Regions from separate parts of the Streptomyces sp. NPDC039423 genome, predicted to be linked through region 2. Evidence: riboswitches for the same ligand, from Rfam matches in the RefSeq annotation. Region 2 holds a riboswitch; each other region holds the start of a gene.

Region 1 (7,442 bases), on a different contig from region 2:
CACCGAGGTGACACCGGGGATGACCTCGGTGTCGTACCGGTCCGCCAGCCGCTTGTGCATGTGCTGGTAGGAGCCGTAGAACAGCGGGTCGCCCTCGGCGAGGACGGCGACCGTGCGGCCCGCGTCCAGGTGGGCGGCCAGCCGCGCCGACGCCTCCTCGTAGAAGTCGTTCAGCGCACCCCGGTACCCGCCCGGGTGGTCCGTCGTCTCGACGGTCAGCGGGTACATCAGGCGTTCCTCGACGTGGTCCTCGCGGATGTGCTCGGCCGCGATGGAACGGGCGATGGAACGGCCGTGGCGGGCGCAGTGGTACGCGATCACGTCGGCGGCCGCGATGGCCTTCACCGCCGCGACCGTCATCAGATTCGGGTCGCCGGGGCCGAGCCCCACGCCGTACAGCTTGCCGCTCATGCCTGGATCTCCGCCTCGTGCGCGATCGCGTTGATCGCCGCCGCCGCCATCGCGCTGCCACCCCGCCGGCCGCGCACCACCAGGTGCTCCAGGCCCGGGAAGGCGGCCAGCGCGTCCTTGGACTCGGCCGCCCCGATGAACCCGACCGGTATGCCGATGACGGCCGCCGGGCGGGGCGCGCCCGCCTCGATCATCTCCAGCAGCCGGAACAGCGCGGTCGGGGCGTTGCCCACCGCGACGACGGACCCTTCGAGCCGGTCGCGCCACAGCTCCATGGCGGCCGCGCTGCGGGTGGTGCCGAGTTCGGCGGCGAGCGCCGGGACGGACGGGTCCGAGAGCGTGCAGACCACGTCGTTGCCGGCGGGCAGCCGCTTGCGCGTGACGCCGCTGGCGACCATCTGCGCGTCGCACAGGATCGGCGCGCCGGCGCGCAGCGCCTCGCGGGCGCGGGCCACCACGTCCGGCGTGTAGGCCAGGTCGCGGACGAGGTCGACCATGCCGCACGCGTGGATCATCCGCACGGCGACCTGGCTGACGTCGGCCGGCAGGCCCGCGAGATCCGCCTCGGCACGGATCGTGGCAAAGGACTGGCGGTAGATCTCCGCCCCGTCCTTCTCGTAGTCGAACACTCTGCTCTCGCTCATTTCGTCGGTCCTTGTACGGTCGGCTGGTACGCGCCCTCGCCGGTCGCCACCATGTCGGTCCACGCGCCCTGGGGGTGGCCGCAGCGGCGTGCGCAGCCGGACCAGTGGACGGGCAGGGCGCCCTCGCGGGGCCGGGCGTCCGCCCGTACGTCGGAGAGGGACTTGGCGCAGCCGGGGCGCCCGGTGCACGCGGTGACGCCGATCCAGGGGGAGTCGGTACGGGTGATGAACCCGGCCCCGTCCAGGGCGCGCAGCCGCTCGCGGGCCGCCGCCGGGTCGGTGAAGCCGGGCAGGACGAACCCGCGCCACGGGGTGACCCGCACCTCCCCGGCGGGCAGCAGGGCGCGGAACTGGGCGGTGGTCACCCGGCCGAGGCGGGCCAGGACGGACAGCATGCCGTCGCCGGCCGTTCCGGGCGCGGGCGGGGGGCACGTGGGGAACGCCGCGTCCGGTACGGGCTCCGCCGCGACGCCGGCCCGGCGCAGGTGTCCGTCCACGTCCACGTCCTGCCCAGCCGGCAGCTCCCGCACCCGCCAGGCGCCGGTGCCGGCCGAGCGGGCCGCCGCCAGGAACGCCCCGGCCGCCGCGAGCGCGGCGCGGGGCGCGTCGGCGGAGGACACCCGGTGGGTCGTACGCCCCACCCGGACCAGGCCGGTCCCGGCGGGCTCTGCGAGCAACGTCACATCGGCGGCCAGGCCCGCCACGTCGCCCCGCCCGTCGTCCACGGCGAACAGGAAGCGGCCGGAGAGCTCCGGCGTCCAGTCCTCGGCGCACAACAGCTCGTCCAGGCGCGAGGCCCACGCCTGCACGCCGGCGCCGGCGAGCGGCGAGACCACCATGTTCCGTACCCGCTCGTGCCGTTCGGACGGCAGCAGTCCGGCGTCCCGCAGCAGGTCCGCCAGCCCGAGTCCGCAGCCTTCCCCGAGGCCCCTCAACTCCACGTTGCCGCGCGAGGTGAGGGAGAGGTGCCCGTCGCCCAGGCGGTCCGCCGCGTCGGCCAGCGCCAGGACTTGACGGGGCGTCAGAACGCCGGTGGGGAGGCGGAGCCGGGCCAGCGACCCGTCGTCGGCCCGGTGCAGCCGGAGCGCACCGGGGCACGCGTCACCGCGCTCGCGGACACGGTCCCGTATGTGCGCTTCACCCCGGTCCTGGGGATTTGGTGAGCTGGGCGGCATGGCGGCGAGCATACGCGCAGCCTCTACTATGCAGACGGCACAGGGTCCCAGGGCCCTAGGGAGGAAGCCCGGTGAGAATCCGGCGCGGTCCCGCCACTGTGAGTCCGGCCGGAAACCGGACGAGTCAGGAACTCCCGCCGTCCTACGACCACCCGGGGCGCGGACACCCCGAGGAAGGCCTGCGCACGTCATGACGCACGCGACCACGCCCGAGACGGCGCCCGCCCCGGCGCCCGCCACGACGATCCTGCTGCTGTCGCACTCCGACACCGACCTGCTCAGCGCCCGCGCGGCCGGCGGCCCCGTCGCGTACCGGTTCGCCAACCCCGCCCGGCTCCCGATGGACGACCTCCCGGGCCTCCTCGACGGGGCCGACCTCGTCGTCGTACGCCTCCTCGGCGGCATCCGCGCCTGGGAGGACGGCCTCCAGGCGCTGCGCGCGACCGGCACGCCGCTGGTCGTCCTCACCGGCGAACAGGCCCCCGACGCCCAGCTCATGGAGACCTCCACCGTCCCGATCGGCATCGCGGCCGAGGCGCACGCCTACCTCGCCCACGGCGGTCCGGACAACCTGGAGCAGCTCGCCCGCTTCCTCTCCGACACCGTCCTGCTCACCGGCCACGGCTTCGAGCCCCCGGCCGCCGCCCCCACCTGGGGCCCCCTGGAGCGCACCGCGCGCGCCACCACCGGCCCCGTGGTCGCCGTGCTCTACTACCGCGCCCACCACATGAGCGGCAACACCGCCTTCGTCTCCACCCTCTGCGACGCCATCGAGGACGCCGGCGGCCAGGCCCTCCCGCTGTACGTGGCCTCGCTGCGCGCCCCCGAGCCGGAGCTGCTGGAGAGCCTGCGCACGGCCGACGCGGTCGTCACCACCGTCCTCGCCGCCGGCGGCACCAAGCCCGCCGAGGCCCAGGCGGGCGGCGACGAGGAGGCCTGGGACGCCGGCGCCCTCGCCGCCCTGGACGTGCCGATCCTCCAGGCCCTGTGCCTGACCGGCTCGCGGGCCGCCTGGGAGGAGAACGACGAGGGCCTCTCCCCGCTCGACGCCGCCAGCCAGGTCGCCGTCCCCGAGTTCGACGGCCGCCTCATCACCGTGCCGTTCTCGTTCAAGGAGATCGACGCCGACGGCCTGCCCGCGTACGTCGCCGACGCCGAGCGCGCCGCCCGCGTCGCTGGGATCGCCGTCCGGCACGCCCGGCTGCGGCACATCCCGAACGCCGACAAGCGCCTGGCGCTGGTCCTCTCCGCGTACCCCACCAAGCACTCCCGCATCGGCAACGCCGTCGGCCTCGACACCCCCGCCTCCGCCGTGGCACTGCTGCGCCGGCTCCGCGAGGAGGGCTACGACTTCGGCGCCGAGGACGTCCCGGGCCTCGCGTCCGGCGACGGCGACGAGCTGATCTACGCCCTGATCGAGGCCGGCGGCCACGACCAGGACTGGCTCACCGAGGAGCAGCTCGCCAAGAACCCGGTCCGCATCCCGGCCGCCGACTACAAGCGCTGGTACGCCGCCCTGCCGGCGGAGCTGCGCGAGCAGGTCGAGCGGCACTGGGGCCCGCCGCCCGGCGAGATGTTCCTGGACCGCTCCCGCAACCCGGAGGGCGACATCGTCCTCGCCGCCCTGCGGCGCGGGAACCTCCTCATCCTGATCCAGCCGCCGCGCGGCTTCGGCGAGAACCCGATCGCGATCTACCACGACCCGGACCTGCCGCCGTCGCACCACTACCTGGCCGCCTACCGCTGGATCGCCGCCCGCGCCGAGGACGGCGGCTTCGGCGCCGACGCGATGGTCCACCTCGGCAAGCACGGCAACCTGGAGTGGCTGCCCGGCAAGAACGCCGGCCTGTCCGCCGCCTGCGGCCCCGACGCGGCCCTCGGCGACATCCCGCTGGTCTACCCGTTCCTGGTCAACGACCCGGGCGAGGGCACCCAGGCCAAGCGCCGCGTGCACGCCACGCTCGTCGACCACCTGGTGCCGCCGATGGCCCGCGCCGAGTCGTACGGCGACATCACCCGCCTGGAGCAGTTGCTCGACGAGTACGCGCAGATCTCCTCCATGGACCCGTCCAAGCTGCCGGCCATCCGCGCCCAGATCTGGACGCTCATCCAGGCCGCCAAGCTCGACCACGACCTCGGTCTGGAGGACCGCCCGGACGACGACGGGTTCGACGACTTCCTGCTGCACGTCGACGGCTGGCTGTGCGAGGTCAAGGACGCCCAGATCCGTGACGGGCTGCACGTCCTCGGCGGCGCCCCCACCGGCCCCGAGCGGGTCAACCTGGTCCTGTCCATCCTCCGCGCCCGCCAGATCTGGGGCGGCACCCAGTCCCTGCCCGGCCTCCGCGAGGCCCTCGGCCTGGACGAGTCCGCCGCCACCCGCACCGGCGCCGACGAGGCCGAGGCCAAGGCCCGCGCCCTGGTGGAGGCCATGGAGGCCGCCGACTGGAACCCGGCCGCCGTCGCCACGGTCGCCGAGGGCTACGACGACGCCGTCGCCGCCGTCCTCGACTTCGCCGCCCGCCAGGTCGTCCCGCGCCTCGCCGCCACCACCGACGAGCTGGACCACGCCGTGCACGCCCTGAACGGCGGGTTCGTCCCGGCCGGACCGTCCGGCTCGCCGCTGCGCGGCCTGGTCAACGTCCTGCCGACCGGCCGCAACTTCTACTCCGTCGACCCCAAGGCCGTCCCCTCCCGCCTCGCGTGGGAGACGGGCCAGGCGCTCGCCGAGTCGCTGCTGACCCGCTACCGCGACGACAACGGCGCGTGGCCCGACTCCGTCGGCCTGTCCCTGTGGGGCACCAGCGCCATGCGCACCGCCGGCGACGACGTCGCCGAGGCCCTCGCGCTCCTCGGCGTCCGCCCCGTCTGGGACGACGCCTCCCGCCGCGTCACCGGCCTGGAGGCGATCCCGCTCGCCGAGCTGGGCCGGCCCCGGATCGACGTGACGCTGCGCATCTCGGGCTTCTTCCGGGACGCCTTCCCGCACACCATCGGGCTCCTGGACGACGCCGTCCGCCTCGCCGCCTCCCTCGACGAGCCGGCCGACGACAACTTCGTCCGCGCCCACGCCCAGGCCGACCTCGCCGAGCACGGCGACGAACGCCGCGCCACCACCCGTATCTTCGGCTCCCGGCCCGGCACCTACGGCGCCGGCATCCTCCAGCTCATCGACTCGCGCGACTGGCGCACCGACGCCGACCTCGCCGAGGTGTACACGGTCTGGGGCGGCTACGCGTACGGGCGCGGCCTCGAAGGACGCCCGGCGCGCGACGAGATGGAGACGGCGTACAAGCGCATCGCGGTGGCGGCCAAGAACACCGACACCCGCGAGCACGACATCGCCGACTCCGACGACTACTTCCAGTACCACGGCGGCATGGTCGCGACCGTCCGCGCGCTCAAGGGCACCGCCCCCGAGGCGTACATCGGCGACTCCACCCGCCCCGAGTCGGTCCGCACCCGCACCCTCGTCGAGGAGACCTCCCGCGTCTTCCGCGCCCGGGTGGTCAACCCGCGCTGGATCGAGGCGATGCGCCGCCACGGCTACAAGGGCGCCTTCGAACTGGCAGCGACCGTCGACTACCTCTTCGGGTACGACGCCACGACCGGCGTCGTCGCCGACTGGATGTACGACAAGCTCACCGAGACCTACGTGCTCGACCCGGAGAACAAGGCGTTCCTCCAGGAGGCCAACCCCTGGGCCCTGCACGGCATCGCCGAGCGGCTGCTGGAGGCCGAGTCGCGCGGCATGTGGGAGAAGCCCGACCCGGCGGTCCTGGAGCGGCTGAAGCAGGTCTTCCTGGAGACCGAGGGAGACCTGGAGGACAAGTGACGACGACGCTCACGGCCGGCGGCGAGGACAAGGAACTGGCGGCCCGCCTCGACGCGGAGCTGACGGCCTTCAACCGGGCCGCCACGGGCGCCTCCGACGAGGCCGGGCTGTCGGTGCGCGCCACCGACGACGCGACGGGCGAGATCACCGGCGGGCTCACCGGCTGGACGTGGGGCGGACTCGCCGGCGTCTCCATGGTCTGGGTCCGCGAGGACCGGCGCGGCACCGGGCTCGGGACGCGGCTGCTGCGCGCGGCGGAGGAGGAGGCGCGGCGGCGCGGCTGCGACCGCGTGATCGTGTCGTCGTTCTCCTTCCAGGCGCCCGCCTTCTACCGGCGCCTCGGTTACGTCGAGACCGGCCGCTCCGAGGGCTTCCCCGGCGGGAACGTGGACGTCCACTTCTACAAGCCGCTGGACGGCCCGCCCGCCCCGTCCTTCCAACTGGCCGTGCTCCTGGACTACCCGGCCGACGCGGTGGACGAGGCCACGGCGTACGAGGAGAAGGCGCTCGCCCTCCTCCCGCGCCACGGCGGGCGGCTGGAGCGGCGGCTGCGGACCGCCGACGGGCTGTCGGAGGTCCACCTCGTGCGGTTCCCGACCGAGGACGCCTACCGCGCCTACCTGGCCGACCCGGGGCGTACGCCGGACGGGCGCATCACCGCGCGCGTGCTGGAGGTCACCGAGGTGTACGCCTGACACACTCGCCGGTATGTCATCCGTGATCGCTGTGACCGGGGCGAGTGGCCGTATCGGCGGCCGTGTCGCCCGCCGCCTCGCCGACCAGGGCGTCAAGGCCCGGCTGCTCGGCCGTGATCCCGGCCGGCTGCCGGACCTGCCGGACGCGGTGAAGGCGCCGCCCGCGCCGTACGGGGACGGCGAGGCGATGCGCCGCGCCCTGGACGGCGCCGACACGCTGTTCCTGGTGTCGGCGCACGAGAGCCCCGACCGGATCCAGGAGCACCGCACGGCGGTCGACGCGGCGCTCGCGGCGGGCGTCGGGCGGATCGTGTACGTGTCGTTCCTGGGGGCCGCCCCGCAGGCGACGTTCACCTTCGCCCGCGACCACTGGCACACCGAGCGGTACATCGAGGCGCAGGGCGTGCCGCACACGTTCCTGCGGGACAGCTGGTATCTCGCCGGGTTCGCCGCGATGACCGGCGAGGACGGCGTGCTGCGCGGCCCCGGGGGCGACGGCCGGGTCGCGGCGGTCGCCCACGAGGACATCGCGGACGTGGCGGCGGCCGTCCTGCTCGGCGGCGGCGAGCACGACGGCGCGACGTACGACGTCACCGGCGAGGAGGCGCTCACGCTCGCCGAGGCGGCAGAGGAGCTGTCCCGCGCGGCCGGCCGGCCGGTCGCCTACGTCCCCGAGACCCGC
Region 2 (7,442 bases):
CCCGGCGGGCGGTCGCCGACGGTGCCGACCTGCTGGGTGTGGCCGGCGGCGACGGCACGCAGGCACTGGTGGCCGCGGTCGCCGCCGAGCACGGCCTGCCGTTCCTGGTCGTGTCCGCCGGCACCCGCAACCACTTCGCGATGGACCTGGGGCTCGACCGGGACGACCCGGCCGCCTGTCTGGACGCGCTCACCGACGGCGTCGAGGTGCGTGTGGACCTGGGCTTCGCCGGCGGCCACCCCTTCGTGAACAACGTGTCCTTCGGTGTCTACGGGACGGTCGTGCAGAGCCCCGCCTACCGGGACGACAAGGTCGGCACGGCGCTGGAGCTGCTGCCCGATCTGCTGACCCGGCAGAGCGGTCCGAGGCTCACCGCCCGCGCCGGGGACACCACGCTCACCGACCCGCAGGCGGTGCTGGTGAGCAACAACCCCTACCGGCGGGGCGATGCGACCGGGCTGGGCCGCCGTGAGCGGCTGGACTCCGGTGTCCTCGGCGTCCTGGGCCTCCGGGTGGACAGCGCGGCGGAGGCCGCCGGTCTGCTGCTCGACCCGGAGGCGAGCGGGCTGACGGTGCTGACAGCCCGTGAGGTGGTCGTCGACGCCGACCACCCGGCCGTCGACGCGGGCATCGACGGGGAGGCCTTCGTCCTGCCCGCCCCGGTCCACTGCCGCGTCGCGCCCAGGGCACTGCGGGTCCGGGTACCGCGGGTGCGGCCCGGTGTGCCGCAGGCCCCGCCCCCGCTCGACTGGCGCAGGCTGCGCAAGCTGGCCGCCGCGGTGGGCCGCACCGCGGTCACCCGCCGCCCCACCGCCGGACCCGGCCGCCCCGCCTAGCCGCCCCGCCTAGCCCTCCCACCGCGGGGCTCTGGCAGCGGGCCCCGGGCGACGGTCCGGGGCGCGGGTCCCAGGCGTGGGTCCGGGGCGCGGGTCCCGGGCGTGGGTCCCAGGCGTGGGTCCCGGGCGTGGGTCCCAGGCGTGGGTCCGGGGCGGGGGTCCCAGGCGTGGGTCCCGGGCGCGGGTCCCGGGCGTGGGTCCGGGGCGCGGGTCCCGGTCCGGGGCGCGGGTCCCGGTCCGGGCACGGGCCCCGGTCCGGGCACGGGCCCCGGTCCGGGCGCGGGCCCCGGTCCGGGCACGGGCCCCGGTCCGGGCACGGGTTTCTGGCGAGGGAGGCGCCGGGCGGGGTGGTGCCGGTGGTGAATCGGTTCCTCTGGTCCCGCGCGGGCGGGGTCCCCCGTATCGGGCCACGCGGAGCGGGCGCTGCCGGTAGCGTCGGTGGCGTGCGGACGCGGGAAGGGGCGGAGATGCTCACGGTGGTGGGTTTTCGGCTGGGGAACGGCACCCGGCACGCGACGGTGGTGGTGACGGAGTCGGGGCGGCTGCACCGGGCCCACGGCCCGTACGGCGCCGTCGGCCGGGCCTCCCGCCCGGACCGGCCGGTCGGCCAGAACGCCGTCCACCGGCAGATGGGCCAGCTACGGAGCCTGCGCACCCGCTACATGGCCAGGGGGTACGTACACGAGCTGGTCCCCGGCGCGTGCGTACGGCTCGATCTGGAGGAACCGGCGTCGCAGCCCGCCCCCGGCAAGCGCCACGACCGGGAACCTCCCTGGCCGGCGCTGTTCCGGGCGTTCGACGGCGCCGCGCCCGCCGCGTCGCGCGACGGCCTGGAGCGGGCCATCGACGACTTCTACACCACCATCGGCGCGCCGTTCCTGCCCCGGCGCCCCGACCGCCCGGCCATCGCCCGCCCCGCGGCGCGGCTGCCGCTGCGGGTGGCGGCCCTGCGGCGCGTCCTGGCCGGCGGCTCGGCCGTCAGCTCCTCGCCCCGCCTGGCCGTCGGCTACACCGTCACCGCCGACCACGTCCGACTGCACGTGGGCCGGGCCGGCGAGAGCCTTCCCCGCCAGGACGTGGTGGAACTGCACGCGGCGCTCAGCGCCTGGCTGCATCTGAACACCGCCAACTGACGCCCCGCGCGTCACCTTTCCCCCATGTCGTGTTCGCCGAGGTACGCGTGCAGTGCGGCGGCCCCCGCCAGCATGGCGCGCCCACGGGCGGACAGCCGGGCGCGCCATTCGCCCAGCGCGGCCTCCAGCGGCTCCAGTCCGCCGGCCGTCCGCACCTGGGCGATCAAGGGGGCGATCCGCTCCAGCGGGTGACCGCCCCGCCGGAGCTGGTGGGCCAGCCGGGCGTCCCGTACGTCCGCCTCGTCGTAGACGCGGTAGCCGGTCACGGGGTCGCGGCGCGGGCGCACCAGCCCCGCCCGCTCCCATTTCCGCAGCGTCGCCGGGCGGATGCCGAGCTCGGCGGCCAGCGGGCCGATGAAGGTGCCACCCGGCACCCGCGCCACCGGGCGGGGCGCGGGCGTCCCGGGGGACGCCAGGTCACGGAGGGCCTGCTCCACGGCCTGGAGGGTGCGCCGGTCCTCCAGCAGCAGCGCGTGGCTCTCGTCGATCAGGCGCAACGCCTCCTCGTCGGCGCCCTCGTTGACCGCCCGCATGACGGCCGCCGCCGTCCGGTGGCCGTGGCCGGGCACCAGGGTGAGGAACGCGCGCAGGGCCCGCGCGTGCAGCGCGGTGTAGGTGCGGTAGCCGTTCGGGGTCCGGTCGGCGGGCGGAAGGATGCCGGCCTCCTCGTAGTTGCGCACCGCCTGGGTGGACAGACCGTGCCGGCGTGCCAGGTCTACCGGCCTGAGCCGACCCTCTGTTTGAGACTTTTCCCCCATGCCCGCCCCGCTTTTCCGCCCTCGTACGGCCAAAGTTTCCACCGAAGGTTCAACGATACCGTTGAAGGCATGGCTACCGACCTCACGAACGCCGTCCATGCCGTCGACGCCGCGTCCGTCATGAAGCTGCTCCCCGCCCGGCCACGGCTGCTGGCCTTGGGAGAACCCACCCACGGAGAGGAGACCCTGCTGGAGGTGCGCAACGAACTCTTCCTGCAACTGGTCGAGGAGGAGGGCTACCGGACCGTCGCGATCGAGACCGACTGTCTGCGGGGGCTGGTCGTGGACGACCACCTCACCCGGGGCACGGGCACCCTCGACGACGTCATGGAGCACGGATTCAGCCACGGCTGGGGCGCCTACGCGGGCAACCGCGAGCTGGTACGCCGCCTGCGGGCCCACAACGAGGGCCGGCCCCCGTCCGAGCGGGTCCGCTTCGCCGGCTTCGACGGCCCCCTGGAGATCGCCGCCGCCGCCGGCCCCCGCCGCGCGCTCACCGCGCTGCACCACTATCTGGCGGCATGGGTGGAGCCGGACCTGCTGCCCTGCACCATGCCGACGCTGGACCGGCTGCTCGGCCCCGACGACCGGTGGACCGAGCCGGCCGCGATGAGGGACCCGGCCCGGTCGGTGGGACGGTCGGCCGAGGCCGGGGAACTGCGCCTCCTCGCCGACGACCTGGTGGCGCTGCTCGACGCGCAGACGCCGCACCTGATCGCGGCGACCTCGCGGGACGACTGGGACCGGGCACGTCTGCACGGTCGCACCGCCACCGGGCTGCTGGGCTACCACCACTGGATGGCCGACCCCTCGCCGAGCCGTCTGACCCGGCTGGTCGCCCAGCGGGACCGGATGATGGCCCACAATCTCCTCGCCCTCGCGGAACGCGGGCCCACCCTGGTGCACGCCCACAACTCCCACCTCCAGCGCCGGAAGAGCTCGATGCGGATGGGCGGCGCGCCCCTGGAGTGGTGGGGCGCCGGCGCCCTGGCCGACGCGCGGCTCGGCGCGGAGTACGCCTTCGTGGCAACGGCCCTCGGCACGATCCGGCACCAGGGTGTGGACGCTCCGCCGCCGGACACCGTCGAGGGACTGCTGTACGGGCTGCCGGGTGACCGTTGCGTCGTCGACACCGCACAACTAACCACCGCCCTCGGGGACACGCCTCCCGCGCCCCGGGTGTCACCGTGGTTCGGTTACGCCCCCCTCGACCCGGCACACGTGTCCGACCCGGACGCGCTCGTGTTCGTGAAGGACATGGCACGGAGGTAGGACGTGCACCGCGCACGCGTCGTGAGCCCGGCATGATCGGCCGGACACGACCTAGGCCAGCAGGACGATCGCCACCGCGCCCAGCACGTCGACCACACAGCACCATTCCGACCAGGCGCGGGGGACGACCCGGCCGGTCCGGTGGTGCGCGAAGTCCCAGACGCCGTGGGCCAGCCAGCCGGCGGCGACGACGTACAGACCGAGGGTGCCGTCGACGGCGAGCGCGGCCGCGCTCACGGCCGTGAAGCCGGCCAGGCCGGTGAGCTGGAGGGCCAGGACGCCCGACGGCCGGCGCAACTCCCCACGCACCACGCCGAAGACCAGGTAGCACGGGACCATGACGGCGAGGAGGCCCGCCAGCACTTCCCGGGGCGGTACACCGTCGCCGAAGGTGGCCACCACCACGGCGACCGCCAGGAGGGTGGGCCACCGGTGGCCGAGGGCCCGCAGCGCACCGGACGCACCGCCCCCACGCCGGACGCCCGTCGTGCCCGGCGTGTCCGTGGCGCGCCGGGAGATCGGCGCCGGGCCGGCGCGCCCGGCCGGCGTGGGGCCCGTGCCGTGGTCACGGCCGGGCCGCGTGGAGCGGATCGTCATGGCGTCTCCCGGGAGCGAAGGGGCGGTCCGTCCACTGTCCGGCACGCTCCGGCCGGATCGCACCGCGCGGCGGCACCGATGTCCGTGGCCTTGGGGTACCGGTCCTTCCGGCATAGGGTCGGCCCATGGGGGAACGGCTCACGGGGCGCCGCCCCGCGACGGAACGGCTGATGGTGGTCGTCGGCTACGAGGCGACCGAGCTGCTGGACATCGCGTGCGTGACCACCGGGCTGGCCATGGCCAACCGGGTCGGTGCGCCGGACCCGCCGTACCGGGTGCGGGTGGCCGGCCCGGGCGGCGGGCCGGTCGTCTGCGACTCGGGGCTGAGCCTCAGTTGCCAGGAGTCGCTCGAACGGCTCGTGGGACCGCTGGACACCCTGATCGTGTCGGGCGGTTCGGGTTTCGAGCGGGCGGCCGCCGATCCCCGGCTCGTGGGGCACGTCCGCCGGCTGGCGGAGGTGAGCCGGCGGGTGGCGTCGGTGTGCACCGGAGCGGGCGTCCTGGCCGCGGCCGGGCTGCTGGACGGCCGGCGCGCCACCACCCACTGGCGGTTCGCGTCCCGGATCGCCGCCCGGCACCCCGAGGTCACGGTGGACCCCACGCCCATCTACGTACGCGACGGGAACGTGTACACCGCGGCGGGCGTCACCAGCGCGCTGGACCTGACGCTGGCCTTCATCGAGGAGGACCACGGCCCCGAACTGGCCCGCCAGGTCGCCCGCGATCTGGTGGTGTATCTGCAACGGCCCGGCAACCAGGCGCAGATGAGCCTGTTCACCGCCGCTCCCCCGCCCCGCAACGCGCTGGTGCGCACCCTCGTCGAGTACGTCACCGCCCACCCGGACGGCGACCTGCGCACGGTGACACTGGCCCGCCGCGCCGGGGTGACGCCACGTCACCTCACGCGGCTGTTCACGGACCACCTCGGGCAGGCACCAGGGCGGTACGTCCGGCTGGCCCGCGTCGAGGCCGCCGCCCATCTGCTGGCGTCGACCACCCTGCCGATGGCGGGCGTGGCGGCCCGGTGCGGCTTCGGCACCGCCGAAGCGCTCCGCCAGGCGTTCACCGGCCGGTACGGGATCTCGCCCTCGCGCTACCGGGCCACCCGGAACCCGCGCTCGTCCGCCCCGTAGGATCGTCCGGTCATCACCGCGACGGGAGACAGGAAGCCGGTGCGAATCCGGCACGGTCCCGCCACTGTGACCGGGGAGTGGACCCCTCGAGGAGGCCACTGCGCACACCGCGCGGGAAGGCCGGGGGAACGTCGATCCGGGAGTCAGGACACTGGCCTGTCGCGGGCCCGATCCAAAGGAGCGCGGACTCCTCAGGAGGCTTCACGTGGACGACGGCACGCACCGTCCCTTTTGTCCCTTCCCGTCCCTGCCGCCCACCCGTCGGCCCGTGCCGCGGCCCCGCGTCCCGGAGCCCCGCCGCGCCCCGCGGTGGCGGGCGGCGGCCGTGGCCCTCTCCACCGTCCTGACCGCCGCCCTGCTGAGCGGGTGCGGCGCCGGCGCACAGGGCGGCGACGGCGGCCGGCGCACCACGGCCACCTCCGTGCGGGGCTTCCCCGTCACGGTCGACAACTGCGGCGTCAGCACCACGTACGACGAACCACCCTCCCGGGTGGTCACCATCCACCAGCACCCCGCCGAACTGATGCTCGCCCTCGGGCTGAAGGACCGGATGGCCGGCACCGCCTTCCCCGACTCGGCCGTCCTGCCCGCGTACCGGAAGGACTTCGAGGCCGTCCCGCGACTGGCCGACAAGGAGCCGTCCTTCGAGACCGTCCTGGAGGCCGAGCCCGACTTCGTGTACGGCGGCTACGGCAGCGCGTTCGCCGAGAACGAGGGGCGGTCCCGCAAGGCGTTCGCCGACGCCGGCATCGACACGTACCTCAACCGCGAGTACTGCGGCAAGGACCGGGTGTCGATGGACGACACCTACGACGAGATCCGCACCATCGGCACCATCTTCGGAGTGCCGGAACGGGCCGACGCCCTGATCGCGGGGCTGAAGCGGCGCATCCGTGCCACCGGCGAGGCGGTCGAGGGCGCGCCGGCGGTGCCGGTGTTCGTCTACGACAGCGGGGACAAGTCCGCGTTCACCGCGGGCGGCAAGGGCCTGGGCAGCGAGATCATCCGCCTGGCCGGCGGACGCAACGTGTTCGCGGATCTGGACGCCGTGTTCGGTGACGTGTCCTGGGAGCAGGTGGTCGCCCGCCGGCCCGAGGTGATCGCGATCTACGACTACCGCGGCTCGGGGAGCGTGGAGCAGAAGAAGCGGTACCTGCTCTCGCAGCCGGCGCTGGCCGATGTGCCCGCCGTCAAGAACCGGCGGTTCGTGGTCCTGCCGCTCACCGCGACCCTCGTCGGTGTGCGTCCTCCGTACGCCGTCGAGGACCTGGCCCGCGCCCTGCACCCCGAGCGCTTCCGGTGACGGCCGCCGCGCCGGCCCGTGCCGTGACGGGCGCGCCGGCCCGCGCGCCGAGGGGGCGGAGGGCGTTCGCGAGTTCGCTGGTGGTGCTCGGTGTGCTCCTGCTGCTGTCGGTGACGGCGGGGCTGGCCATCGGTTCGGTGCGCGTACCGCCCGGGGAGGTGTGGGGCATCGTGGCGCACGCCCTGGGGGCCGGACCCGAGGAGCCGGCGTGGTCCCGTGCGCGCGAGACGATCGTGCTGGACGTACGGGCACCCCGCGTCCTCCTCGGGGCGGTGACCGGCTCCGGGCTGGCGGTGGTGGGCACGGCCATGCAGGCCCTGGTGCGCAATCCGCTGGCGGAGCCGTACCTGCTGGGCGTGTCCTCCGGGGCGTCCCTCGGCGCGGTGGCCGTGATCGTGTCGGGCGCCGGT
Region 3 (7,442 bases), on a different contig from region 2:
GGCTCGAAGGGCCTGTCGCTGGCGGTGGCCGTGACCGGCATCCTCGCCACCATGCCGTACATCGCGCTCCAGCTCGTCGGCATCCAGGCGGTGCTCGACGTGATGGGCGTGGGCGGTGGCGAGACCACCCACTGGTTCGTCAAGGACCTGCCGCTGCTCATCGCCTTCGGTGTCCTCGCGGCGTACACCTACTCCTCCGGGCTGCGGGCGCCGGCGATGATCGCCTTCGTCAAGGACACGCTCATCTACATCGTCATCGCGGTGGCGATCATCTACATCCCCATCAAGCTCGGCGGCTTCGACGAGATCTTCAGCAAGGCGGGCGAGGCCTACGCGCAGATCAACCCGGCGACCGACAAGCCGCGCGGCGCGCTGGTGCCCGGGGAGATGGGCCAGTGGGGGTACGCGACGCTCGCGCTCGGCTCGGCGCTGGCGCTGTTCATGTACCCGCACTCCATCACGGCGACGCTGTCCTCGCGCAGCCGTGACGTGATCCGCCGCAACACCACCATCCTGCCGCTGTACTCGCTGATGCTGGGCCTGCTGGCCCTGCTGGGCTTCATGGCGATCGCGGCCGGCGTGAAGGTGCAGAACGGCCAGCTCGCCATCCCGCAGCTGTTCGAGGACATGTTCCCGGACTGGTTCACGGGCGTCGCCTTCGCGGCCATCGGCATCGGCGCGCTGGTCCCGGCGGCCATCATGTCGATCGCCGCCGCCAACCTGTTCACCCGCAACATCTACAAGGACTTCCTGAAGCCGGACGCCACGCCGGAGCAGGAGACCAAGGTGTCCAAGCTGGTGTCGCTGCTGGTCAAGGTGGGCGCGCTGGCCTTCGTGCTCACCATGGACAAGACGGTCGCCATCAACTTCCAGCTCCTCGGCGGCATCTGGATCCTCCAGACCCTGCCGGCGCTGGTGGGCGGCCTGTTCACCCGGTGGTTCCACCGCTGGGCGCTGCTGGCCGGCTGGGCGGTCGGCATGGTCTACGGCACGGCGGCGGCGTACGGCGTCGCCAGCCCGACCCAGAAGCACTTCGGCGGCTCGTCCGCCGAGATCCCGGGCATCGGCGAGATCGGCTACATCGGTCTGACGGCGTTCGTCCTCAACGCCCTGGTCGTGGTGGTCCTGACGTTCGTGCTCCGGGCGACCAACGCGCCGGACGGCGTCGACGAGACGTCCCCCGGGGACTACACGGCCGACGCGGGCGACCCTGGCGTGAAGGTGGAGCTCCCTCCGGCCACGGCGGGCGCCGGGCACTGACCCATCCGCGTACGAGGGCCGTCGTGCCTCCCCCGGTGGGGGCACGGCGGCCCGTTCGTTGTGCACTCTGGCCCCATGGACATCACCATCAGGGCGGTACGGCCGGAAGAACACGAGGCGCTCGCCGACGTCACGGCCCAGGCCTACCTCGGCGACGGGTTGCTGGCCTTCGGGGAGAGCGACGAGTACCTGATCGAGCTGCGGGACGTGGCCGGGCGCGCCGCGCGGGCCGAGGTGCTGGTCGCGGTCGCGGAGGACGAACGGGTGCTCGGGGGCGTGACGTTCGTCCCCCGGGGCGGCGGTCCGTGGGGCGGGCACGCGCGGGACGGGGAGGCGGAGTTCCGGATGCTGGCGGTGGCGCGGGCGGCCCGGCGGCGCGGCGCGGGCGAGGCGCTCGTACGGGCGTGCGTGGAGCGGGCGCGGGAGGTGGAGGGGTGCCGGCGGCTGGTGGTGTCCTCGTGGCAGTCCATGCGGGCGGCGCACCGGATCTGTGAGCGGCTGGGGTTCGACCGGACCCCGGAACGGGACTGGCAGGCCGCTCCGGGCGTCACGCTCCGCACCTACGCCGTGGAACTCTGAGCCCCGGTCGACACAACATGTGGGGGGTGCCTCAATCGGCGCCCCCCACATGTATGCTCGTCCTCGCTGTCGCCGCAGGGGAATCCGGTGCAATTCCGGAACTGTCCCGCAACGGTGTGTTGGTGTGCCTATGGGTACGTACGAGTCCGAAGACCTGCCGACAGCGCGCCCGGACCGTCCGGCCCGGGTGCCCAGACGTCCGGGCCTCGCGGAGTGGGCCGGTGGACGCGGTGCCCTGCGCCCCCGTACCCGGGCGTGCCCGCTCCCCTGCCCGCGCCGCCGGTGGCCCCGAGCCGAGCGAGGGAGAGCCCCCACGTGACCATCGCGCCAGCCGATCCGGTTTCAGCGATCGAGAGCGACGGAAACGACGGACCCGGGACCGTACTGCTGCGGACCCTGACCGACCTCACCGCCGATCTGCCCGACACCGACCCCGGCCGGGTCGCCGCCGCCGCGCTGCGCGGCCGGCACGCCGGGTCCGACGAGGCGGAGCTGCGGGAGCTCGCCACCGAGGCGGCCGCCGGTCTGATCGCCGAGGACCCGGCGTACTCCCGGCTCGCGGCGCGGCTGCTGGCCCGGACCATCGCGGAGGAGGCGGCGGGGCAGGGCGCGGTGGCGTTCTCGGCGTCGGTGGCCGTCGGGCACCGGGAGGGCCTGATCGCGGACCGCACGGCCGCGTTCGTCTCGCTCCACGCGGACCGGATGGACGCGCTGGTCGACCCGGCCGGGGACGACCGGTTCGGCTACTTCGGGCTGCGGACGCTGTACTCGCGCTACCTTCTCCGCCACCCGCTCACCCGCAAGGTGATCGAGACGCCCCAGCACTTCATGCTGCGGGTGGCGGCGGGCCTCGCCGAGGACGACTCGGTGCGCGCCCTGGACGAGGTCGCGGCGCTGTACGGGCTGATGAGCCGGCTGGACTACCTGCCCTCCTCCCCCACGCTGTTCAACTCCGGCACGCGACACCCGCAGATGTCCTCGTGCTACCTGCTGGACTCCCCGCTGGACGAGCTGGACTCCATCTACGACCGCTACCACCAGGTCGCGCGGCTGTCGAAGCACGCGGGCGGCATCGGCCTGTCGTACTCCCGCATCCGGGCGCGCGGTTCGCTGATCCGGGGCACCAACGGGCACTCCAACGGCATCGTGCCGTTCCTGAAGACGCTGGACGCCTCGGTGGCGGCGGTGAACCAGGGCGGGCGGCGCAAGGGCGCGGCGGCGGTGTACCTGGAGACGTGGCACGCCGACATCGAGGAGTTCCTGGAGCTTCGGGACAACACCGGTGAGGACGCCCGGCGCACCCACAACCTGAACCTGGCGCACTGGGTCCCCGACGAGTTCATGCGCCGGGTCGACGCCGACGCCGAGTGGTCGCTGTTCTCGCCGGCCGACGTGCCGGAACTGGTCGACCTGTGGGGCGAGGCGTTCGACGCCGCCTACCGCGCCGCCGAGGCGAAGGGCCTGGCCCGCAAGACCATGCCCGCCCGGGACCTGTACGGCCGGATGATGCGGACCCTGGCGCAGACCGGCAACGGCTGGATGACGTTCAAGGACGCCTCCAACCGCACGGCCAACCAGACGGCGCAGCCGGGCCACACGGTCCACTCCTCGAACCTGTGCACCGAGATCCTGGAGGTCACGGACGACGGGGAGACCGCCGTCTGCAACCTGGGCTCGGTGAACCTCGGCGCGTTCGTCAGCGGCGGCGACCTCGACTGGGAGCGGCTGGACGCGACCGTCCGCACGGCCGTCACGTTCCTGGACCGGGTCGTCGACATCAACTTCTACCCGACCGAGCAGGCCGGGCGCTCCAACGCGAAGTGGCGGCCGGTGGGCCTGGGCGCGATGGGCCTCCAGGACGTGTTCTTCCAGCTCGGGCTGCCGTTCGACTCGCCCGCGGCCAGGGCCCTGTCGACGCGTATCGCCGAGCGGATCATGCTGGCCGCGTACGAGGCGTCCGCCGACCTCGCCGAGCGCAACGGCCCGCTGCCGGCCTGGGAGAAGACCCGTACCGCGCGCGGGGTGCTGCACCCCGACCACTACGACGTCGAGCTGAACTGGCCGGAGCGGTGGGAGGCGCTGCGCGCCCGCATCGCCGAGGTCGGCATGCGCAACTCGCTGCTGCTGGCCATCGCGCCGACGGCGACGATCGCCTCGATCGCGGGCGTGTACGAGTGCATCGAGCCGCAGGTGTCCAACCTGTTCAAGCGCGAGACGCTGTCGGGCGAGTTCCTCCAGGTCAACTCCTACCTGGTGGCCGAGCTGAAGCGGCTCGGCGTGTGGGACGCGAAGACCCGTGAGGCGCTGCGCGAGTCCAGCGGCTCGGTCCAGGGCTTCACCTGGATCCCGGCCGAGGTGCGCGAGCTGTACCGGACGGCGTGGGAGATCCCGCAGCGCGGCCTGATCGACATGGCGGCGGCCCGTACGCCGTTCCTGGACCAGTCGCAGTCGCTGAACCTGTTCCTGGAGACGCCGACCATCGGCAAGCTGTCGTCGATGTACGCGTACGCCTGGAAGCAGGGCCTGAAGACGACGTACTACCTGCGCTCGCGCCCGGCGACCCGGATCGCCCGCGCGGCCCGGGCGTCCGTCCCCGTCCCCGCGCAGGTGACCCCGGAGGACGCGGTCGCCTGCTCCCTTGAGAACCCCGAGTCCTGCGAGGCCTGCCAGTGATGTCCGCTTCCCCCGAGAAGAACCTGCTCGACCCGGGTTTCGAACTGACCCTCCGCCCGATGCGCTACCCGGACTTCTACGAGCGCTACCGGGACGCCATCAAGAACACCTGGACGGTGGAGGAGGTCGACCTCCACTCCGACGTGGCGGACCTCGCCAAGCTGACGCCCGGTGAGCAGCACCTGATCGGCCGGCTGGTCGCGTTCTTCGCGACCGGTGACTCGATCGTGGCGAACAACCTGGTGCTGACGCTGTACAAGCACATCAACTCCCCCGAGGCGCGGCTGTACCTGTCGCGGCAGCTCTTCGAGGAGGCCGTGCACGTCCAGTTCTACCTGACGCTGCTGGACACCTACCTGCCCGATCCGAAGGACCGGGCGGCGGCGTTCGACGCCGTGGAGAACATCCCCTCCATCCGGGAGAAGGCGCAGTTCTGCTTCCGCTGGATGGACTCGGTGGAGAAGATCGAGCGGCTGGAGACGAAGGCCGACCGGCGCCGCTTCCTGCTGAACCTGATCTGCTTCGCCGCCTGCATCGAGGGTCTGTTCTTCTACGGCGCCTTCGCGTACGTGTACTGGTTCCGCTCGCGCGGTCTGCTGCACGGCCTGGCGACCGGCACCAACTGGGTGTTCCGCGACGAGACGATGCACATGAACTTCGCGTTCGAGGTCGTGGACACCGTCCGCAAGGAGGAGCCGGACCTCTTCGACGACGCGCTCCAGCAGCAGGTCACCGACATGCTGCGGGAGGCCGTCGAGGCGGAGCTCCAGTTCGGCCGCGACCTGTGCGGTGACGGCCTGCCGGGCATGAACACCGAGTCGATGCGGCAGTACCTGGAGTGCGTGGCCGACCAGCGCCTGACGCGTCTGGGCTTCGCCCCGGTGTACGGCTCGGAGAACCCGTTCTCCTTCATGGAGCTCCAGGGCGTCCAGGAGCTGACGAACTTCTTCGAGCGCCGCCCGTCCGCCTACCAGGTGGCGGTGGAGGGCTCGGTCGACCTCGACGAGGACTTCTAGGAGGTCTTGTCGATCAGACCGGTCGTGCGCCGAGCGTCGCCGCGGGCCCGGGTGAGGGTCCGCGGCGACGGGTGTCCGCCGGGCGCCGCGGCCCGCGCAACTGGCGGTCGACGGCGCGCTCCCGGGCGTGCCCGACGAGCGAGGGCAGGGCGAGAAGGACGAAGAGGGCGACGGGGACGAAGGCGTTCAGGACCGTTGTCATGTCCTCCACTGTCGTCCTCGCGGCGGGAAAAGATCAGTGGCAGGACTGTCACCGACCATCGAATTACTGCCAGGGCCGTGCCATGCTCGTCGCATGCTGAGGAATGTGGCGGCCGTCCTGCTGGACGGCGTGAACCCCTTCGAACTCGGGGTGGTCTGCGAGGTCTTCGGCCTCGACCGGAGCGACGACGGGCTGCCCGTCCACGACTTCGCCGTGGTGTCCGCCGAGGGCCCCCGGCTGCGCACGCACGCCGGTTTCACGATCGGGACGGAGCACGGTCTCGAACGGCTGGCGGAGGCGGACCTGGTCGCGGTTCCCGCGGGCGGCCGCTATGCGCAGCGCCCCTACCCCGAGCCCCTGCTCGCGGCCCTGCGCGACGCCGTCGACCGCGGGGCGCGGGTGCTGTCCGTCTGCACCGGCGCCTTCGTGCTGGGCGCGGCCGGGCTGCTGGACGGCCGCCGCTGCACGACGCACTGGCGGCAAGCGGCCGAGCTGGCCCGGCGCCACCCGCGGGCGCTGGTGGACCCCGACGTGCTGTACGTCGACGACGGCCCGGTCATCACCTCGGCGGGTACGGCCGCCGGAGTCGACGCCTGTCTGCACCTGGTGCGCCAGGAGTACGGGCACGAGGTGGCCAACACCATCGCCCGCCGCATGGTGGTGCCCCCGCACCGGGCCGGCGGCCAGGCCCAGTACGTCGACCGGCCCCTGCCGCGCACCCGCTGCGACACGGTCGGGGACGTCCTGGACTGGATGGAGCGGCACCTGGACCGGGAGATCACCGTGGAGCAGCTGGCGGCGCGGGCCCACATGTCCCCGCGCACGTTCGCCCGCCGGTTCCAGCAGGAGACCGGGACGACGCCCTACCGCTGGCTCCTACGCCAGCGGGTGCTGCTGGCACAGGAGTTGCTGGAGGCCACGGACGACACGGTGGACGCGATCGCGGGCCGGTCGGGGTTCGGGAACGCGGCCGCGCTGCGGCACCACTTCCTGCGCACCCTGGGGACGACCCCGAACACGTACCGCCGCACCTTCCGCGGGCCGGCGCGGGTGGCCTGAGCCGTCAGACGCCGCAGGCGGAGGCGGACCAGAAGCGGCTCGCGCGCGGTGGTCGAGGTGGGTGTGGTCGCCGTGCCCGGCATAGCCGGGGCCGAGGATGCCGTGGAAGCCGTGGTTGTGGCCTGCCGGGCGAGCCTGCACAGGGAGCGCGGGCCCGCGCCCAGGTCGGCGGCGTCCCCGTACAGGTGGCGGCTGCCGGACGCCCCGCCGACCGCGTCGTTGCAGGCGTGGGAGCGGAAGCCGCTGGTCACGGTGATGGGCTGGTCGCCGAGCGCGTGCCGCAGCACCTCCAGCTTCCACATGGTGCGCAGCGCGCTGGCGTTGGCGGTGGCGGCGCTCATGGCTCCGCCGGCCCAGGTGGTGTCGCAGTCGTTCAGTTCGGCGTAGGTGAAGTGGACGGCGTGCAGTCGTCGTCCTGGAGTGCGTAGAGCTTGCCGAAGGTGGCCGGGCCCGCGACGCCGTCGGCCGTGAGTCCGTAGGCGGCCTGGAAGCGCTTGACCGCCGCGGTGGTCGCCGGGCCGTAGAACCCGTCGACGGCGAGGACGCCTCCGTAGCCGGGGTGGCCGGCGACGCGGATCCAGTGGCGGACGCGCGACGGCCCCGTCCCGGTCACCGGAACGGGGCCGCGGCGGAGCGGTCAGTCGTTGGGGACG
Region 4 (7,442 bases), 170 kb from region 2:
CAGCCGATGCAGGTGTTGATGGTCTCCGGCCGCCCGTCCGCGGCCTTGGCCACGAACTCCGGGTCGGCGAGGAAGGGCCGGGCCATGGAGACCATGTCCGCGCGCCTCTCCGCCAGGATCCTCTCGGCGACCTCCGGGGTGTTGACGCGGTTGCTGGTGATCAGCGGGATGGACACCGAGCCCATCAGCTTCTTGGTGACCCAGGTGTACGCGCCGCGCGGCACCGAGGTCGCGATGGTGGGGATCCGGGCCTCGTGCCAGCCGATGCCCGTGTTGATCATCGTCGCACCGGCGGCCTCGATCTCCCGGGCGAGCGCGACGACCTCCTCCAGGGTCGAGCCGCCCGGCACCAGGTCCAGCATGGAGAGCCGGTAGATCAGGATGAAGTCCTCGCCGAGGCGCTCACGCGTGCGGCGGACGATCTCCAGCGGGAAGCGGACGCGGTTCTCGTACGACCCGCCCCAGCGGTCCTCGCGCCGGTTCGTCGCGGCGGCGATGAACTCGTTGATCAGGTAGCCCTCGGAGCCCATGATCTCGACGCCGTCGTACCCGGCCGACCTGGCGAGCTCCGCGGCCCGTACGTAGTCCTCGATCGTCCGCTCGACCTCGGCGTCGGTGAGCTCGTTCGGCACGAAGGGGCTGATCGGCGCCTGGAGGGCGCTCGGCGCGACCAGGTCGCGGTGGTAGGCGTACCGCCCGAAGTGCAGGATCTGCATCGCGATCCGCCCGCCGGCCGCGTGCACCGCGTCCGTCACGACCCGGTGCTGCGCGGCCTCCTCCTCGGTGGTGAGCCTGGCCCCGCCCTCGTACGGCCGGCCCGCGTCGTTGGGCGCGATGCCACCGGTGACGATCAGCCCGACGCCGCCGCGGGCGCGCTCGGCGTAGAAGGCGGCCATGCGGGCGAAGCCGTTCTCCGCCTCCTCCAGCCCGACGTGCATGGACCCCATGAGCACCCGGTTGGGCAGGGTGGTGAACCCCAGGTCCAGGGGGCTGAGCAGGTGCGGGTACGGGGCCGGGGCCGGGGTCGCAGTCATGGGGGCGCCTCCTCGCGCGATGTCGTCGCCCCAGTTGTAGACGACCCCGGGGGCCTTGTGCAACAAGTTGCATAAGGATCGGGGCGTGACCTCCGCTACGTACCGCCGCCTACGCGCCGCCCGCGCCGCCGGCCCCCGCCGCCTACGCGCCGCCCGGGACCGCGGCCGCCGCCCAGTCCTCCAGCTCCTCCGGGGTGCGCGGGCCCGGCTCCTGTGCCCCCAGCAGGCCCCGCTCCCGCAGCACCCGCGCCACCGCCATCCCCCACGGGCGGCGCAGCCGGGCCGCGTCCAGCAGGGCCTGGTCGGCCAGCAGCTCCGCCGCCGGACCGGTGCGCAGCCCGTCCGGGGTGAGGACCGCCGCGTCGTCGGCCCAGCGCAGCGCCAGGTCCACGTCGTGCGTCGCCATCACGACCGTGGTCCCGGAGGCGCGCAACCGGTCCAGGACGGCCAGCAGCCGCTCCTGGCCGTGCGGGTCCAGGCCGGCCGTCGGCTCGTCGAGGACCAGCACCCGGGGCCGCATGGCCACCGCGCCCGCGATCGCGGCCCGCTTGCGCTGCCCGTACGACAGCAGGTGCGTCGGCCGGTCCTCCAGCGCCGCGATGTCCAGCGCCTCCAGCGCCTCCCGCACCCGCTCGCGCACCTCCGCCTCCGGCACGCCCAGGTTCAGCGGCCCGAACGACACGTCCTGGCCCACGGACGCCGCGAACAACTGGTCGTCCGGGTCCTGCACCACGAGCTGCACCGTCGTCCGCAGCCGGGTCAGCCCCGCCCTGTCGTACGACACGTCGCGCCCCTCCAGGCGCAACCGGCCGCTCGCGCACCGCAGGCCACCGCTCAGCAGCCGCAGCATCGTCGTCTTGCCGCCCCCGTTGCGGCCCAGCAACGCGATGGAGCGCTTTTCCGGCACGGCGAAGTCGACGCCCTCGAGCACGGCGGGACCGTCCTCGTAGGCGTATCCCGCACCGACGAGTTCCACGACGGCGGGAGCATTCATGGCAGGAACCTCTCGAGTACGAAGGTGGCGACGACGAGCCCGGCGAGCAGCACGCCCGTCGCGGCGAGGAAGCGCCCGGACACCGCCGTGGGCGGCACCAGCACCCGCAGCGTGCCGTCGTAGCCCCGCCCGGCCAGCCCCGTCTGGAGCCGCGCCGCCCGGTCGAAGGCGCGCACGAACGCGGTCGCGCCCAGGCCCGCCAGGGAGCGCCAGGTGGCCGCCCGGCTCGTCAGCCCGAGCCGCGCCGCCTGCGCCTCCCGGATCCGCCGGACCGCGTCCAGCAGCAGGAAGCTGATCCGGTACATCACCAGCGCCACGTCGACGACCGGCGCCGGGACGCCCGCCCGGACCAGCCGGGGCAGCACGTCGGACACCGGGGTGGTGAACGCGAACAGCAGCACGCCCATCGAGGCCGCCGACGTGCGCAGCAGCAGGCGCCCGGCGTGCGCCGGCCCGTCGGGCGCGAGCGTGACGAACCCCTCCGCCCCGCCGACCTGGAACAGCAGGGGCAGCGCGCCCGTCACACAGAAGCCGAGCGGGACGCGCCACGCCCGCCACAGCCGGCGCGGCGGGACCCCGGCCGGGCCGAGCAGCACCACGAGGGTCGCGGAGGCGACCAGCGCGGCCCCCGGCCACGGCGGCAGGCACACGGCCAGCAGCGTCAGGCCGAAGCCCAGCGCGGCCTTCTCGCACGGATGGCGGCGGCGCCAGCGACTGCTGTGCGCCGCCGCGTCGATCGGCAGCACCGGCGGTTACGCCGGCGTCCGCGGCGCGTCGGCCCCGGAGCCACCCGCGCCGACCGCGTCGGCCGGTGCCGCGTCCGGGGTGCCGGGAGTGCCCGGGGTGTCCGGGGTACCCGGGGTGTCCGCCGCCGGGGCGTCCCCGCCGGGGGACCCCGCCCGTGCCCGGGCCTCGCCCTGCCGGCGGCCGCGCCGCAGACCGAAGTAGTAGGCCAGTACACCGGCGCCCAGGGCGGCCTGGAGCGAGAACAGCGCCGACTCGATCTCGCCGGACGGCGGCTCGTACAGCGGGGTGAACCACGGCTCGTAGTCCGGGTGGGACTCGGTGATCGCCGTCTCCGCCTGCCCGTCGGCGCCCGTGAACGGCTCCTCCTTGTGGTCGCCCATGCCCAGGGCCAGCGGCAGGACGGCCAGCGCGACCACGACGAGCAGCAGCAGCGAGTTGATCCTGGCGTTACGGCTCATCGGGCCACGGCCTCCTTGTTCGCGGACACGACGCCGAGCCGTGCCAGATCACCCTTGCTGGACTGCATCAGCAGCCGCATCACCAGCACGGTGAGCAGCCCCTCGCTGACCGCCAGCGGAACCTGAGTGATCGCGAAGATGCCGCCGAACTTGGCCAGCGCGCCGGCCACCCCGCTGCTGGGGTCCGGGAACGCCAGCGCGAGCTGCACGCTGGTGACGCAGTACGTGGACAGGTCGGCGACGAAGGCCCCGAAGAACACGCTCACCATCAGCGGCACCTCGAAACGGCGCAGCAGCCGGTACGTCCCGTAGCCGGCCCACGGACCGACGATCGCCATGGAGAACGCGTTGGCGCCCAGGGTCGTCAGGCCGCCGTGGGCCAGCAACAGCGCCTGGAACAGCAGCGTGATGGTGCCCAGCACCGCCATGATCGGCGGCCGGAACAGGATCGCGCCCAGCCCCGTGCCGGTCGGGTGGGAGCAACTGCCCGTCACGGAGGGCAGTTTCAGGGCGGACAGCACAAACGTGAAGGCGCCGGACGCACCGAGCAGAAGGGTCGATTCCGGATTGGCCTTGACCTCACGGGTCAGGGCCCTGACCCCGTGGACGACGAAGGGGGCGGCCGCGACGCTCCAGGCGGCCGCGTGCACGGGGGGCAGATAGCCCTCGGCGATATGCATATGGAAGGAGACCCTCTCCAGCACCTCGTGGATGGACAACGCGCCCTGGCCGGTCTCCTGGCTGACGGGTCATGCCGCCGCGGCTCCGCCTTCCCGGACGACGCGGTTCCCCGCGACGTTCCAGTGGCTTCCCGAGGTGGTCCCCCGGGAGTGGAGCCGGACTTCCCGATCACAGTGGCGAGGGCCGCACCGGTACCGCACCGGTTTCCCGTACACCAAGGCCCTGCGACAGTAGTGCGTTGACCAGGTACATCACAAGCCGCGCGTCGGCGCACGGCCCGGCTCCACCCGCGGGGCACACCTCATTCCTTGCGGTAGCCGTACGCCTCGGACGCCGCCGCCACCACCGCGTCCAGGTCACCGCCCGCCGACGCGGTGACCACCGCCGCCACGGCCCCCTCCACGAACGGCGCGTCCACCAGCCGGGTGCCCTCGGGCAGCTCGTCCCCCTCCGCGAGCAGGGCCTTCACCGTCAGGACGGCGCTTCCCAGGTCCACCAGGACGGCCACCCCCGCACCGCCGTCGACCGCCGTCGCCGCCCGCGTGATCAGCTCCGCGCTGGTGCCGAGCCCCCCGTCCGGGGTGCCGCCCGCGGCCGCCACCGGCGCGGTGCCGCCGCCGGCCAGGCCCCGCGCCAGCTCGGCCACGGAGGACGCCACCGCCGCGCTGTGCGAGACCAGGACCACACCCACCTGCCCGCTCACCGGCCGCCCCGCTCCGCCCCCGCCTCGGCGAGCGCCGCGAACAGCAGGGCGGAGGACGTCGCCCCCGGGTCCTGGTGCCCCTCGCTGCGCTCACCCAGGTAACTGGCCCTGCCCTTGCGGGCCCGCATCGGCACGGTCCCCAGGGCGCCCCGGTCCGCCGCCTCCGCCGCCGCCGGGAGCGACTCGCCGAGCGACTCGGCCAGTGCCTCGACGGCCGGCTCCAGCGCGTCCAGCATCGTCTTGTCCCCGGCCTTCGCCCCGCCGAGCTGCGCCACCGCCGCCACGCCCACCCGCAGCGCCTCGGCCAGTTGCACCGGCGCCACCTCGGCGGCGTCGCCCAGAGCCTTGCCCGTGCGCCGCAGCAGCGTCCCGTACAACGGCCCCGACGCGCCGCCGACCGTGGAGATGAGCTGCCGCCCGGCGAGGGTGAGCACGGCCCCCGGTGTCCCGGGCCGCTCGTCCTCCAGGGCCGTGACCACCGCGGCGAAACCGCGTCGCAGATTGGCGCCGTGGTCGGCGTCGCCGATCGCCGCGTCCAGCTCGGTGAGCCGGCCGGCCTCCCGGTCCACGGCGGCCGCCGCCCCGGTCAGCCAGCGCCGGAAGAAGTCCGCGTCGAGCACGCCCCTCACCGTCCCCAGCGGAGCGCGGCGGTCCGCACCGGCGCGTCCCACAGTCGCAGCAGTTCCTCGTCGGCCCGGCACAGGGTCACGGAGCACCCGGCCATGTCGAGCGAGGTCACGTAGTTGCCGACGAGCGTACGGGCCACGGGAACGCCCCGCTCGCCCAGCACGCGCTGGACCTCGGCGTTGAACCCGTACAGCTCCAGCAGCGGTGTCGCCCCCATGCCGTTGACCAGCACCAGCACCGGACCGCCGGGCCGCAGGTCCTCCAGGACGGCGTCGACCGCGAAGTCGGCGATCTCGCGGGAGGTCATCATGGGCCGCCGCTCCCGGCCCGGCTCGCCGTGGATGCCGATGCCCAGCTCCAGTTCGCCCGGCGGCAGGTCGAACGTGGGGCTGCCCTTCGCGGGGGTGGTGCAGGCGCTGAGCGCCACCCCGAAACTGCGCGCGCTCGCGTTCACCCGGCGGGCGATCGCCTCCACCCGCTCCAGCGGCGCACCCTCCTCGGCCGCCGCGCCGGCGATCTTCTCCACGAACAGCGTGGCCCCCGTCCCGCGCCGTCCGGCGGTGAACGTGCTGTCGGCGACGGCCACGTCGTCGTCCACGACGACCTTCGCCACCTGGACGCCCTCGTCCTCGGCGAGCTCGGCGGCCATCTCGAAGTTCAGCACGTCACCGGTGTAGTTCTTGACGACGAAGAGCACCCCGCGCCCACTGTCCACGGCCGCCGCCGCCCGTACCACCTGGTCCGGCACGGGGCTGGTGAACACCTCACCGGGGCAGGCGGCCGACAGCATCCCCGGCCCCACGAACCCGGCGTGCAGCGGCTCGTGACCGGACCCGCCCCCGGACACCAGCGCCACCTGCCCGGCGACCGGCGCGTCCCGCCGGACGACGACCCGGTGCTCCACGTCCACGGTGAGCTCCGGATGTGCGGCCGCGATCCCGCGCAACGCGTCGGCGACCACGGTCTCGGGTACGTTGATCAGCATTCTCAATGGTGCCTCCCAGCTTGGTGCGAGCAGGTGGTCCTGGCTGCCGGCCGCCCTCCCGGCACCCCGGTGACGGGCCGTCCGGCCCAGTATCGGGGCGGTGACGGCACGGCGGGGCGCATCGGACCGGATCGCGCCGGACACGGCCCCCGAGGCGTCCCCGCCGCGTCCCCGGGCACGGCCCCGACGCGTCCCCGGGCACGGCCCCCGACGCGTCCCCGTAGGCGTCGCTCCGGCGCCGGAGCGTGCGCGCGGCGTCAACGGCGCTCCAGGCAGCCCCGGAGGAACGCGGCCTGTCCCGCGTGCTGGAGGTCCTCCGCCACGACACTGACCAGGCGCACGCCCAGGGTGACCGGGGGCGACCAGGAGGTGTCCACGACGCGGTCCAGGTCGGCGTCACGGAGGGTCCGGACGAATCCGACGGTCCGTTCGTGGACGGCGTCGTAGTAATCCGGCAGGAGCGCCGGCGTCCGCACCCGTACCGACCCGACCTCCTCGGCGGTGTGCCCGTAGCCCGTCGCCGTCGCCGGGAACGGCAGGCCGAACCGGTCCGCCCATCCCTCCGACAGCCAGAGCTGCTCCTCGCCGGCGACGCCGGCCACGTGATCGTCCTGGATGCGGGTGAGGTGCCAGACGAGCCAGGCGATGGTGTTGGCCCCCGGGTCCAGCCGCGCGTGCAGCAGCTCCGGCGAGAGCCCCCCGACCGCGTCGTGCACGGCCTCCCGCACCCGCCCGAATCCGTCCACCAGCACACCCGCGCCGTTCATCGTGCGCACCGCCTTTCACCATGTGTCGTCGCTCCACTGGTCGAGCAGCTCGTCGCCGGTCGCCGCCGGGTCCGCGGCCGTCGCCTGGAGGGACTGCTCCGTCCAGATGACCTTGCCCTCCGGGGTGTACCGGGTACCCCAGCGCTCGGCGTACCGGGCGACCAGGAACAGGCCGCGGCCGCCCTCGTCGGTGGTCTTCGCACGGCGCAGGTGGGGCGAGGTGCTGCTGCCGTCGAAGACCTCGCAGATCAGGCTGCGGCCGCGGAGCAGCCGCACGCTGATCGGGTCGCCGCCGTAGCGGATGGCATTGGTGATCAGCTCGCTGAGGATCAGTTCGGTGTTGAAGCTGATGTCGCCCAGGCCCCAGTCCGCCAGGCGGCGGGCGCACGCGGCGCGCACCGGTGCCACCGCGGCCGGGTCCCGGGGGACGTCCCACCGGGCGAAGT

Evidence for each region. A riboswitch is a leader RNA that binds a small molecule or an ion and turns the genes downstream of it on or off. The one in region 2 is predicted to bind cobalamin.
Region 1: linked by a shared signal. The riboswitch ahead of cobN (cobaltochelatase subunit CobN) and the one ahead of ACZ7LK_RS14485 (ABC transporter substrate-binding protein) in region 2 are both predicted to bind cobalamin.
Region 3: linked by a shared signal. The riboswitch ahead of ACZ7LK_RS08940 (ribonucleoside-diphosphate reductase subunit alpha) and the one ahead of ACZ7LK_RS14485 (ABC transporter substrate-binding protein) in region 2 are both predicted to bind cobalamin.
Region 4: linked by a shared signal. The riboswitch ahead of ACZ7LK_RS15240 (energy-coupling factor ABC transporter permease) and the one ahead of ACZ7LK_RS14485 (ABC transporter substrate-binding protein) in region 2 are both predicted to bind cobalamin.

Annotation. Positions count from the first base shown of each region.
Region 1 is NZ_JBVKAH010000008.1:117,926-125,367, forward strand. Features, by position in the region: gene ACZ7LK_RS24725 (precorrin-2 C(20)-methyltransferase) at 1-411, opposite strand, end outside; gene ACZ7LK_RS24730 (precorrin-8X methylmutase) at 408-1,055, opposite strand; gene ACZ7LK_RS24735 (cobalamin biosynthesis protein CobG) at 1,052-2,242, opposite strand; cobalamin riboswitch at 2,254-2,384, shown strand; gene cobN (cobaltochelatase subunit CobN) at 2,421-6,065, shown strand; gene ACZ7LK_RS24745 (GNAT family N-acetyltransferase) at 6,062-6,760, shown strand; gene ACZ7LK_RS24750 (SDR family oxidoreductase) at 6,774-7,442, shown strand, end outside.
Region 2 is NZ_JBVKAH010000004.1:57,390-64,831, forward strand. Features, by position in the region: gene ACZ7LK_RS14455 (diacylglycerol/lipid kinase family protein) at 1-836, shown strand, start outside; gene ACZ7LK_RS14460 (hypothetical protein) at 1,280-1,969, shown strand; gene ACZ7LK_RS14465 (TioE family transcriptional regulator) at 1,981-2,727, opposite strand; gene ACZ7LK_RS14470 (erythromycin esterase family protein) at 2,797-3,999, shown strand; gene ACZ7LK_RS14475 (hypothetical protein) at 4,051-4,596, opposite strand; gene ACZ7LK_RS14480 (GlxA family transcriptional regulator) at 4,767-5,729, shown strand; cobalamin riboswitch at 5,732-5,892, shown strand; gene ACZ7LK_RS14485 (ABC transporter substrate-binding protein) at 5,935-7,032, shown strand; gene ACZ7LK_RS14490 (FecCD family ABC transporter permease) at 7,056-7,442, shown strand, end outside.
Region 3 is NZ_JBVKAH010000002.1:633,248-640,689, reverse strand. Features, by position in the region: gene mctP (monocarboxylate uptake permease MctP) at 1-1,260, shown strand, start outside; gene ACZ7LK_RS08945 (GNAT family N-acetyltransferase) at 1,336-1,839, shown strand; cobalamin riboswitch at 1,893-2,015, shown strand; gene ACZ7LK_RS08940 (ribonucleoside-diphosphate reductase subunit alpha) at 2,155-4,512, shown strand; gene ACZ7LK_RS08935 (ribonucleotide-diphosphate reductase subunit beta) at 4,512-5,528, shown strand; gene ACZ7LK_RS08930 (hypothetical protein) at 5,542-5,730, opposite strand; gene ACZ7LK_RS08925 (helix-turn-helix domain-containing protein) at 5,824-6,789, shown strand; partial or broken gene ACZ7LK_RS08920 (D-Ala-D-Ala carboxypeptidase family metallohydrolase) at 6,794-7,369, opposite strand; gene def (peptide deformylase) at 7,427-7,442, opposite strand, start outside.
Region 4 is NZ_JBVKAH010000004.1:227,484-234,925, reverse strand. Features, by position in the region: gene ACZ7LK_RS15260 (NADPH-dependent 2,4-dienoyl-CoA reductase) at 1-1,034, opposite strand, end outside; gene ACZ7LK_RS15255 (energy-coupling factor ABC transporter ATP-binding protein) at 1,177-2,028, opposite strand; gene cbiQ (cobalt ECF transporter T component CbiQ) at 2,025-2,774, opposite strand; gene ACZ7LK_RS15245 (energy-coupling factor ABC transporter substrate-binding protein) at 2,781-3,233, opposite strand; gene ACZ7LK_RS15240 (energy-coupling factor ABC transporter permease) at 3,230-3,913, opposite strand; cobalamin riboswitch at 3,944-4,148, opposite strand; gene dhaM (dihydroxyacetone kinase phosphoryl donor subunit DhaM) at 4,216-4,617, opposite strand; gene dhaL (dihydroxyacetone kinase subunit DhaL) at 4,614-5,237, opposite strand; gene dhaK (dihydroxyacetone kinase subunit DhaK) at 5,243-6,229, opposite strand; gene ACZ7LK_RS15220 (mycothiol transferase) at 6,487-6,996, opposite strand; gene ACZ7LK_RS15215 (SpoIIE family protein phosphatase) at 7,012-7,442, opposite strand, start outside.